Archangium primigenium: one gene and its partner. The protein of the gene in region 2 binds, or shares a complex with, the protein of the main gene of each other region. Links are inferred from orthologs where the notes say so. Each region holds a gene or a part of one and is shown on either strand. Other genes may lie near its edges.

Region 1 (3,028 bases), 5.5 Mb from region 2 along the record:
GGGGCCGGCCACCAGGGCGGACGTGTCGGCCAGGCGCAGCTTCACCTTGATGTCGTAGACGGGCAGCACCTCGCCGCGCAGGTACATGACCCCCAGCAGGTTGGCGGCCGCCCGGGGCACCTCGGTGAGCGGGGGCACCTTCACGATCTCCCGCACGCCGTGGATGGGCACCGCGTAGATCTCCCCCTCCAGCCGGAAGGCCAGGTATTCCTCGGGGACCTCCTCCGCGGCGGTCTCGATGAACTCATCGGTGCCGGCCACCACTTCCTCGATGGGACCGACGTCCTCGTCCGGGCGGTAGAAGAAGTTGTCGAGCAGCGATGACAGGGAAGGCACGTCCCGGAAGATAGCAGGCCCGCGCTCGGCGGATCACGCCCGGCGCCGCTCGGTGCTCATCCCTTCTTCCAACAGGGCGCCCACGTCGAGCACCAGCACGGTGCGCCGGTTGGCCAGGTCCGCCGCCCCCGAGATCCCTCGCACGCCCTGCAATCGGCCGCCCAGGGATTTGACGACGATGTCCTGCTGGCCCTGGAGCTCGTCCACGGCGATGCCCAGGCGCTCCTGGGCCAGCCCCGCCACCACCACGAAGTAGCGGTCCGGGTGGTGCTCCGGGTGGCCGAACACGCGCGCCAGCCGCATGAGGGGCAGCGTGCTGCCGCGCACGTCCAGCACCTCGCGCCGCTCCACGGTGCGGATCTCCGCCGGCTTGACGGAGAGGATTTCCAGCACGCTGTTGAGCGGCACCGCGTAGGTGCGACCACTCACGCCCACCACCAGGGCCCGGATGATGGCCAGGGTGACGGGCAGCGTGAGGTGGAAGGCGGTGCCCTGCCCCCGCTCGCTCCACACGTCGATGATGCCGGACAGGTTGCCGATGTTGTTCTTCACCACGTCCAGGCCCACGCCCCGGCCGGACAGCTCGCTCACGCTGCGCGCGGTGGAGAAGCCCGGCAGGAAGATGAGGTTGAGCAGCTCGCGCCGGCTCATCTCGCGCGCCTGGGCCTCGGTGATGAGGCCCTTGCGCAGCGCCAGCTCGCGCACGCCCAGCTCGTCGATGCCCGCCCCGTCGTCACTCACCTCGATGACGACGTGGTTGCCCTTCTGCTCGGCGTGCAGCGAGATGCGTGCCCGTCGGGGCTTGCCCACCGCCAGCCGCGCCTCGGGGGACTCGGCCCCATGGTCGATGGCGTTGCGGATGATGTGCATGAGCGGATCGCTCAGCTCCTCGACGATGAGCTTGTCCAGCTCCACGTCGCCGCCGCCGATGATGAAGTCGATCTCCTTGCCCACCTCGCGCGCGATGCGGCGCACCAGGCGCGCGAGCCGGTCGAACACCTGGCCCACGGGCACCATGCGCGCCTCCAGGAGGCCCTCCTGCAGCGCGTCCAGTTTGCGCTCCAACTGCCGCGTCTCGCGCGACAGCTCCTGGCCCCACGCCTTGGACAGCGAGGTGCCCGGGTCCTGCCGCACGCTCTCCACCATGCGCTGGAGGTTGGCCTTGATGAGCAGCAACTCGCCCACGGTGTTCATCAGCGCGTCCAGCCGGCTGATGTCCACGCGCACCGTCTGGGTGAGGCTGCGCGCGGACTCCCCCTCGCCCCGGCCGCTCCGGGACGTGGGCGGATCCTGCACCAGCGTGCGCACCGGGACGTGGGCCTCGGTCGTCTCCGCCGCGGGCTCGCTCTCCAGCGCGCGCAGGACGGTCGTCTTCGCCGTGGGCGTCGCGACGACCTCTTCCGCGACGACCTCGGGGGTGGGCGCCTTGGGCGCCCGGGGCTTGCGTTTGGCCGTCTTGCGCGCCGGGACGCTCGCCGCCGCCAGGGTCGGGGCCACGGCCTCCGGCTCGGACTCGGACTCGGACGGGCGCGGGGAGGGGGTGGCCGGGCGGATCCCGATCGAGAAGAGCTGGGCGGGCGTGCCCTCGAGCTTCTGCGTCAGCTCCTCGCTGGACACCTTGGCGCCGAAGATGAGGTCGAACGCGATGCCCGACAGCCCCCCGGGCTCCGACGACGGCAGGGTGCTGACGACCTCGCCCAGGGGCTTGAGCCGCGCGTTGAGCTCGGTGAGGCCCGTGTCGAAGTCGGACAGGTCGAACGCGGCCCGCACGCGGTAGAGCGCCACGCCCCGGCGCACGTTCTCGCGCAGGCGGTGCTCCTCGTACTCGGTGAAGACGGCGCGCACCTGCGCGGGCAGGTCCAGGCGGTCCAGCGGATCCTCGTCGGACGCGGACGCCACCGTGCCCAGGTCCGCCAGCCGCTGCCCGAGCGTCGTCACCCGCTCGCCCAACGAGTCCGTGGCCTCTTCCCGCGACGCCTCGGACAGCAGGGACTGGAGCACGTCCAGGGACTCGATGAGCCCGTCGAGCACCTGATCGTCCAGCGATAGCTTGCCCAGCCGCAGCCGATCCAGCAGGTCCTCCGTCTGGTGGGCCAGCTTCGCGATGCGCTCCTGGCCGAAGAGCGCCGCCAGGCCCTTGAGCGAGTGCGCCGCCCGGAAGATGCCGTTGATGACCTCGGGATCCGGCTCCGTGCCGCGCTGCTGATCCAACAGGAGCAGGTCCCGGCTCAGCGACTCGAGGATCTCCGTGCCCTCGGCGATGAACTCCGCCAGGGCCTTGCCCGCGGTGCTCACGCGAGCTGGAGGTAGCGCCGCACGAGCTCTTCCAGGCTCCGCGGGGAGAAGGGCTTCACCAGGTACTCCACCGCGCCCAGCGCCAGTCCGCGATCGCGATCCGTCTCCCGACCCTCGGTGGTGATGATGAACAGGGGGGTGTCACGCAGGGCGGGGTTGCTCTTGACGAAGCGGATGAGCTCCAGCCCGTTGATGTCGGGCATGTTGATGTCGGTGATGATGAGCGCGAAGTCGTGCTGGGGCAGCAGCTTGAGCGCCTCGAGGCCACTGCTGGAGGGGATGGCCTCGAGACCCGGGATGGACTCCACCGTCGCGGCGATGAGCTCCCGCGAGGCCCTCGAATCCTCCACGATCAGAATCTTGGACGTCATGAGTCAGGAACCGGTCCGGACATCCT
Region 2 (7,808 bases):
CGCTACCTGCCGCGCGTGATGCGCCTGCGGCCCCTGTCGCGCTCGGCCTTCGAGATCTCCCAGGGTGACCTGTCCACGCCCATGGTGGTCGAGCCGCCGCGCGCCTGGCGCCGCGACGAGATCGACGAGCTGGCCATGGCCATCCGCAAGATGCAGGAGAACCTGCGCGCGCTGGTGGGCAAGATCCAGGACACGGCCACCAGCGTGGCGGACACCGCGCGCGACCTGCAGGGCTCGGCGGAGAACGTCAACGCGACGAACGAAGAGGTGGGCTTGTCCATGGACAAGATCGCCCAGGGCGCCGAGACCCAGTCGCAGCTGGTCGGCAAGACGTCCAAGGTCATCACCGAGATGGCCGGCAGCATCCAGCGCACCGCGGCGAGCGCCGAGGACGCGGCCCGCACCGCCGCCGAGACCAGCAGCGCGGCGGAGAACGGCAGCAAGGCGGCCCTGCTCGCGGGCGAGAAGGTCAAGAAGGTCTTCAATCGCATCGAGGCGGCGAGCCAGCAGGTGTTCGCCTTCGGCGAGAAGACGCAGGAGATCTCCAAGATCGTCGACGCCATCACCCAGGTGGCCCAGCAGACCAACCTGCTCGCGCTCAACGCCACCATCGAGGCGGCGCGCGCGGGCGAGTATGGCCGGGGCTTCGCGGTGGTGGCCGACGAGGTGCGCAAGCTGGCCGAGAGCGCGGGTCGCTCCGCCGAGCAGATCTCCCGCCTGGCGCGCGACATCTCCGGTCAGTCCACGGCGGTGGTGAGCGCCATGAAGGTGGGCATCGAGGAGCTGGCCGAGGGCCGCGAGGATCTCACCGGCATCGTGCGCTCCATGGGCGCCATCACCGGCACCGTGCGCCAGGTGGCCGAGAAGGTCCACCTCATCTCCGACAGCGCCCGCGAGCAGCTCAAGGGCAGCGAGGAGATGGTGAAGGCCACCGAGGAGATCTCCAGCGTGGCGCGCAACAACGCCACCTCCACCGAGGCCATCCAGTCCGTCATCCAGGAGCAGACGGACGCCATGGTGCGCATGACGTCGCTGGCCAGCGAGCTCACCAACCTCTCCATCGAGTTGCAGAGCGTGGTGCGCAGCTTCCGGCTCAATGCATGAGGCCCGTCAGGGATTTTCCATGCGGCTGCACTTGCTGATAGAAAGTGGAACGTGCGCCACGTCATCTTCCGGGTGGAGAAGGAGCGCTACGGGCTGCCGCTGACGGCGGTGAAGGAAGTGGTCGTGCCCCCGGAGCGCTTCACCCGGGTGCCGCGCGCGCCCGCGCCGGTCACGGGGGTGATGAACCTCAGGGGCCGGGTGGTGACGGTGGTGGAGTTGCGGCAGCTGCTGGGGCTGCCCGAGGGGCCCACGCCCAACGGGCGGGTGCTGTTGCTGGAGCGGGGACGGCGGGACCTGGGGTTGCTGGTGACGGATGTGGAGGGGATCGAGGCGGTGGAGCGGGTGGGCGTGGCGCCTGGCAAGGCGATTCCAGCGGTTCGAGGGGTGGCGCGGCTCAAGGGCCTGGCGGTCACGGTGTTGGATCCAGAGGGAGTGGATTCCGCGGTGGTTGGACTCTTCACCGCGGCTCAGAAGTGAGTAGCTGTCCGAAATGTGCGGGTGGTAGTGTCCGCGGCCCTTTCGGGGCCTTCTGCGGAGGCGGAGCTTCACATGGCTAAGCGGGTGCTGGTCGTCGACGATGCCATCTTCATGCGCAACATGATCAAGGACATCTTCGCGTCCGGTGGCTTCGAGGTCGTCGGAGAGGCGGCCAACGGGCTGGAGGCGGTGGAGAAGTTCAAGGAGTTGAAGCCGGATCTCACGACGATGGACATCGTCATGCCGTTCAAGAGCGGCATCGAGGCCACGCGCGAGATCATCAAGGCGGACTCGGGCGCGGTGGTCATCATGTGCTCGGCGTTGGGTCAGGAGAGCCTGGTGATGGAGGCCATCGAGGCGGGTGCCTCGGACTTCATCGTCAAGCCGTTCCGCGCCGAGGACGTGCTGGCGGTCGTCAAGAAGGTGCTGGGCGAGAGCTGAGGGTCCGCTCCAGCACGCGCGGCGGAGGCCGGGCATGAGCATGGACATGTCCCGCTACCTCGGCCTGTTCCTGTCCGAGGCGAGCGAGCATCTGGAAGGACTGGGTCGGGACCTCGTGCAACTCGAGCGCGAGGGCGCTCCCGCCGTGGTGGATTCCATGTTCCGCCACGCCCACTCCGTCAAGGGCATGGCCTCGTCCATGGGCTTCGAGTCCATCGCGGTGCTCGCCCACCGGGTGGAGGACCTGGTGGACGCCATCCGCCAGGATCCCAGCCGCCTGGAGCGCACGCTGGTGGACCTGCTCCTGTCGGCCACGGACGTGATGATGGCCCAGGTGCGCTGCGTGGCGGACAACAAGCCGCCCGAGGACGCCTCGGCGCTGCTCGGACAGCTCGCCGAGAAGGTCAGCCGCCTCACCGGCCAGGCACCCACCGCCACGCGGGTGTTGCCCCGCATGGCGTCCGAGTCGCCCGCGCCCCCGCCCGCCGCCCCCGCTCCGCCCGAGCGGGTCGCCGCGAGCACCGCCACCGCCCAGTTGAGCACCGCCGTGGCCCAGGCGGTGAAGGCGCAGCCGTCCGCGCCCGCGGAGCCCAAGCGCGCGGCGCGCTGGAGCGTGCACCTGCGCATCGCGACGAGCTGCCAGACGCCCGGGGTGCGCGCCTTCCTGATGCACAAGCGGCTCGTCGGCCTGGGGTCGCTGCATGACCTGCGGCCGGGCCTGGACGACCTCAAGGCCGGCCGTATCCCCGGGGGCTCCATCCAACTGGAGCTGGAGTCGGCCGAGGTCGAGGAGGGCATCCGCAAGGCGCTGCGCAACGTGGCCGAGGTGGAGCTGGTGTCCCTGACGCCGGTGGCGCCGCCCCCGCCGACGCCCGCGCCCACGTCGTCCCCGGCGCTGGCGCAGGGCGAGGCCGCGCGCTCGGTCGCCACGGGCGCGGATGGCTCGCGCACGGTGCGCGTGCGCACGGAGCTGCTCGACCACTTCCTGGACACCGTGGGAGAGCTCCTGCTCGCCACCGCGCGCCTGCGCGAGCTGGGCAAGGTGCTGCCGGAGGGCTCGCGCCCGCCCATCGAGGAGGGCGTCTACCGGCTGCACACGCTGGTCAAGGACCTGCACGACAAGGTGATGAGCGCGCGCATGACGCCCTTGTCGCTCATCACCGACCGGCTGCCCCGCGCGGCGCGCGACATCGCCCGGCGCAAGGAGCGCGAGGTGGACCTGGTCATCACCGGCGCGGAGATCGAGCTGGATCGGGCCATCCTCGACGAGCTGGCCGACCCCCTGCTGCACCTGTTGCGCAACTGCATCGACCATGGCCTGGAGCCCGCCGAGGAGCGCGTGGCCGCGGGCAAGCCGCCCCGGGGCAAGCTGCAGGTGTCGGTGCGCCGCGTGCGCGACCGCGTGGTGCTGGAGATGGAGGACGACGGGCGCGGCATGAACGCGGCCCGGCTCAAGGCGGCGGCGGTCGAGCGGGGCGCCATCTCCCAGGAGGCGGCGGCGCGGATGACGGACCGCGAGGCCTTCATGCTCTCGTGTCTGCCCGGTGTCTCCACCGCCAAGGACATCTCGGAGATCTCCGGCCGGGGCGTGGGCATGGACGCGGTCAAGCGCGTGGTGGAGAACGTGGGCGGCACGCTGGAGATCGAGAGCGAGCTGGGCCGCGGCTCGCGCTTCGTCCTCAAGCTGCCCCTGACGGTGGCGGTGGTGCAGCTGCTCCTGGTGGCCGTGGGCGAGGAGGTGTTCGGCCTGCCCATCGCCAAGGTCGTGGGCGCCACGGAGGCGGATGGCGAGCGGCTCGACCGCACCCGCCAGGTGCCGCTCTTGCCCCATGGCCAGGGCCTGCTGCCGGTGTACGCGCTGGACGAGCTGCTCGGCGTGGCGGCGCCGCCGCGCACGGGGGTGCGGCCCTTCGTGGTGATGGAAGCGGACACGGGCCGGGTCGCGCTCGCCGTGGACCGCCTGGTGGGGCAGGAGGAAGCGGTGCTCAAACCACTCTCTCGGCCTCTAGACTTGCTACCGGGGCTTTCTGGGGTGACCATCCTGGGAAGTGGCCGCCCGGTCTTCATCCTGGACGTGCCAAGGTTGCTATCCGCGTGAGCCCTCATCCGAGCGACATTCAACTCGACGCCCTGCGAGAGGTGGCCAACATCGGCTGCGGGCACGCCATCAGCGCGCTCGCGAAGATGGTGGGTGGCCGCACCGTGAACCTGTCCGTGCCGCGGGCCCTCCTGGCGGACGCCACGGGCGTGGCGGAGCTGCTCGGCGGGACCGAGACCTCCGTGGTGGTCGCGTCCCTGGGCATCCTGGGACCCCTGCGGGGCCTGCTCCTGCTCGTGCTGCCCACGCCGGACAGCGCGGCGCTGGAGGCCCTGCTGCTGCGCCGCACGGACGCGCCCGCCGAGGAGCGCGAGAGCGCCCTGGCGGAGACGGCCAACATCGTGGCCAGCGCGTGTCTGTCGGCCATCGGGATGCTGACCGGCTGGCGCCTCCTGCCCACCGTGCCGACGCTGCAGCGCGGTGACGCCGGCCCGCTCATCGCGGACGCCGTGTTCGAGACCCAGGGCGATGGCCGCGTGGTGGCCCTGGAGACGCGCTTCGACTCGGTGGGCACGCCCGCCGTGTCCGGCCAGGTGCTGCTGCTGCTCGACGCCAAGAGCACCAGCGCCCTGCTCGCCCACCTGGGCGTCTGAAGACGAGCAGCCAGGCGGCCGCCTGGCCTCGCCGCTGGTTGCCACCCCCTCGCCTCGTTCCCAGCTTGATAGGCCGAGGGGCGTGACGGTCGCGTCCCAGGGGAGGCACTCATGGCGAAGCTCATCTTCGGAGGCGCGGTCCTGGGCGCGGTGCTGCTCGCGGGCTGTCAGACGGGAGGCGCGGTGGCCCTGCGCGACACGCCCGTGGTGCGGGATCAGCCCGCGCAGAACCCCAGTTCGCTCGAGCGGGGCCTGCTCGTGCGCGGCACCGTGGACAAGGACTACGACAACGTCCTCGTCATGCAGGATGACCTGGGCGAGCGGCGCTACCTGCGCATCGGCAACAACACGCGCTACTTCCAGGATGGCAAGCAGGTGAGCCGCGAGTTCCTCGCGCCAGGCTCCACGGTGCGCGCTTCGTACGACTTCAACAACCGCGAGCAGATCGCGCGCGAAATCCACATCCTGAGCACCGATGGCGAGAGCGCCCCCGTGCAGCTCCCCACGCGCTCCGGCGCGCCCATTCCCTGACGTATCAGGTTTCATGGAAACCACCCGCCGGCGGACCCCGGATCATGGCGCGCCGTGTCATGACTTCCGAGGGTCGGCGGGCCGGATTCCAACTGGATGTCCCGACGCGGCGTGCTCGCGGTGAAGACCAATATAAGACCTGTGGGATTCGGCGTTGAATCGTGACATCCCAGGTCCGAACGAATGACTTTCCGCAGCGGGTGTGGAAAAGTCCCGCGCAATGGTTGATTCGTCGCCTTGTCGCCCCCTGGGCAAACGCGCGAACAGTCGTCTTCCCGTCGCGACCTCGTTGCTGCTCTTCCCGCTGACGTTGCTGGGCTGCGCGCATGCGCGGCCCTCGGCGGAGAATGTGACCTCCGAGGTTCAGGCGCAGGCGGCCGTCGCCCCTCCCGTGGTGGAGTCCGTTCCGTCCGCTCCCGCCGTGGCCCCCCGCCCCTGGGCGGACGAGGTGCTCTACTTCGTCGTGGTGGACCGCTTCGCGGATGGCGACCCCACCAACAACCTGAACGTGGACACGAAGGCCGCGGGCACGTTCCACGGCGGTGACTTCAAGGGCCTGCGCGAGCAGCTCGACGAGCTGTCGTCCCTCGGCGTGACGGCGCTGTGGATCACCCCGGTGGTCAAGCAGATCGAGGGCTTCGTCACGGGCGCGGGCTTTCCGGACTGGGGCTACCACGGCTACTGGGCGGATGACTTCCACGCGCTGGATCCGCACTTCGGCTCGGAGGCGGAGCTCAAGGCGCTCGTGGATGACTGCCACGCGCGGGGCATCCGCGTGCTGCTGGACGTGGTCTACAACCACGCGGGCTACCTGTCGCGCTACCAGCAGGACCCCCAGACCCGGGACTGGCTGCGCACGGAGGAGACGGGCACCTGCGGCCAGGACGACGTGACGGCCTGTGTCTCGGGCCTGCCGGACTTCAAGACCGAGCGGCCCGAGGTGGCCCAATACCTGCTCGACGCGCAGCTGGCCTGGGGCAAGCGCCTGGGCCTGGATGGCTTCCGCCTGGACACGGTCAAGCACGTGGACCACGCCTTCTGGCAGGAGCACCGGCGCCGCACCCGCGCCGAGCTGGGCCCGGACTTCTACCTGCTCGGCGAGGTGTGGGGCGGGGACCGCGAGTCGCTCGAACCGTGGTTCTCCACGGACGAGCTGGACGCGGGCTTCGACTTCGGCTTCCAGGGCAGCGCGCTCGGGTGGGTGCAGGGCCGGGGCCGCACGGTGGCCTTCGACGCCTACCTGCGCTCGCGCCACAAGGTCCGCCCGGGCCACCTGCTGTCGCACTTCCTGTCGTCGCACGACGTGCCCGGCGCGCTCTTCCAGCTCCAGGGAGACAAGCCGCGCTTCCGGCTCGCGGCGGCGCTGCAGCTCACCACCTCCGGCATCCCCGTCATCTACTACGGCGAGGAAGTGGGCCGCGCGGGCGGCGACTGGCCGGCCAATCGCAGCGACATGCCCTGGGGCGAGCGGGCCGTGAAGCCCGGGGCGGGCGTGCCGCGCGACGAGTCCCTGCGCCAGTTCTACCAGAAGCTCGTGGCCGTGCGCCGCGCGCACCCCGCGCTGTCGCGGGGCACGCACAAGGCGCTGTCCACCGAGGGCGACGTCTACGTCTTCCTCCGCCATGACCCCGAGTCCAGTGACGCCGTGGTTGTGGCCGTGAATCGCGGTGATAAGAAGGGCGCTGTCTCGGTCCCCTGGCCCGAGGCCTGGGGCGGCGCGGCCGCGGAAGACCTGCTCGAAGGGGGAGGAGTGAAGGCGGCTCCCACCCTGGACGTCACCGTCGAGCCGCTGTCCGTGCGCATCCTGGGACGAGCCCGATGAAGTCCTCGCAGTCTTCCACCAGCAGGCCTGTGGGCACCCCGCGTCACGCCCACGGAGGGAGAGCCTGAATGTCCGGTGTGGTTTTCAAGAATGTGGCCAAGCGGTACGGCGATGTGTCCGTCATCGAGGGGTTGAACCTCGACATCAAGGACCATGAGTTCATGGTGCTCGTGGGCCCCTCGGGCTGCGGCAAGTCCACGGCGTTGCGGATGATCGCCGGCCTGGAGGAGATCACCGGCGGCAGCCTGTCCATTGGCGACCGGGTGGTGAACCAGCTCCCGCCCAAGGAGCGGGACGTGGCCATGGTCTTCCAGAACTATGCCCTCTATCCGCACATGTCGATCCGGGAGAACCTCGAGTTCGGCCTGAAGATCAGGAAGACGCCCCGGCCGGAGATGGACCGGCTGGTGAACGAGGCGGCGGAGATCCTCGGCATCACCCACCTCTTGGACCGCAAGCCCAAGCAGCTGTCGGGCGGTCAGCGCCAGCGCGTGGCGCTCGGCCGCGCCATCGTGCGCAAGCCCGCCGTGTTCCTCTTCGACGAGCCCCTGTCCAACCTGGACGCCAAGCTGCGCGTGCAGATGCGCTCGGAGATCAAGAAGCTCCAGCAGCGCCTGGGCGTCACCTCGGTCTACGTCACGCACGACCAGATCGAGGCCATGACGATGGGCCACCGCATCGCGGTGATGAAGGAAGGCAAGCTGCAGCAGCTCGGCACGCCGCTGGAGGTCTACGAGCGGCC

The links. The genes of interacting proteins can lie anywhere in the genome.
Region 1: the proteins of I3V78_RS06815 (region 2) and I3V78_RS28935 are in contact, whole or in part, in a crystal structure (PDB 1U0S), measured with the Thermotoga maritima proteins. The link is inferred for Archangium primigenium from one-to-one orthologs. Residues at the interface, in WP_004081049.1 of Thermotoga maritima: Ser82, Ala83, Met84, Gly85, Gln86, Gln87, Val90, Ile91, Ile94, Lys95, Lys99, Asp100, Phe101, Val103, Lys104, Gln107, Arg110, Glu113, Ala114, Lys117; in WP_004081040.1 of Thermotoga maritima: Lys186, Gly188, Thr189, Gln190, Leu191, Ser193, Ala194, Arg195, Tyr197, Leu198, His201, Glu223, Ser247, Ser248, Ile249, Ala250, Asp251.

Annotation. Positions count from the first base shown.
Region 1 is NZ_JADWYI010000001.1:7,074,597-7,077,624, forward strand. It holds I3V78_RS28935 (chemotaxis protein CheW), read right to left. Parts: upstream 2,632-3,028; coding sequence 370-2,631; downstream 1-369. Other genes in the region: I3V78_RS28930 (chemotaxis protein CheW), read right to left, coding at 1-336; I3V78_RS28940 (response regulator), read right to left, coding at 2,628-3,002. UniProt on the Bacillus subtilis protein: Involved in the transmission of sensory signals from the chemoreceptors to the flagellar motors. CheA is autophosphorylated; it can transfer its phosphate group to CheB, CheY or CheV.
Region 2 is NZ_JADWYI010000001.1:1,582,867-1,590,674, forward strand. Bases 525-3,337 are described here. They hold I3V78_RS06815 (response regulator), read left to right. Parts: upstream 525-1,653; coding sequence 1,654-2,022; downstream 2,023-3,337. Other genes in these bases: I3V78_RS06805 (methyl-accepting chemotaxis protein), read left to right, coding at 525-1,104; I3V78_RS06810 (chemotaxis protein CheW), read left to right, coding at 1,156-1,581; I3V78_RS06820 (chemotaxis protein CheA), read left to right, coding at 2,057-3,337. In the rest of the region: more of I3V78_RS06805, read left to right, coding at 1-524; more of I3V78_RS06820, read left to right, coding at 3,338-4,120; I3V78_RS06825 (chemotaxis protein CheC), read left to right, coding at 4,117-4,713; I3V78_RS06830 (hypothetical protein), read left to right, coding at 4,825-5,244; I3V78_RS06835 (alpha-amylase family glycosyl hydrolase), read left to right, coding at 5,594-7,066; I3V78_RS06840 (ABC transporter ATP-binding protein), read left to right, coding at 7,135-7,808. UniProt on the Bacillus subtilis protein: Involved in the transmission of sensory signals from the chemoreceptors to the flagellar motors.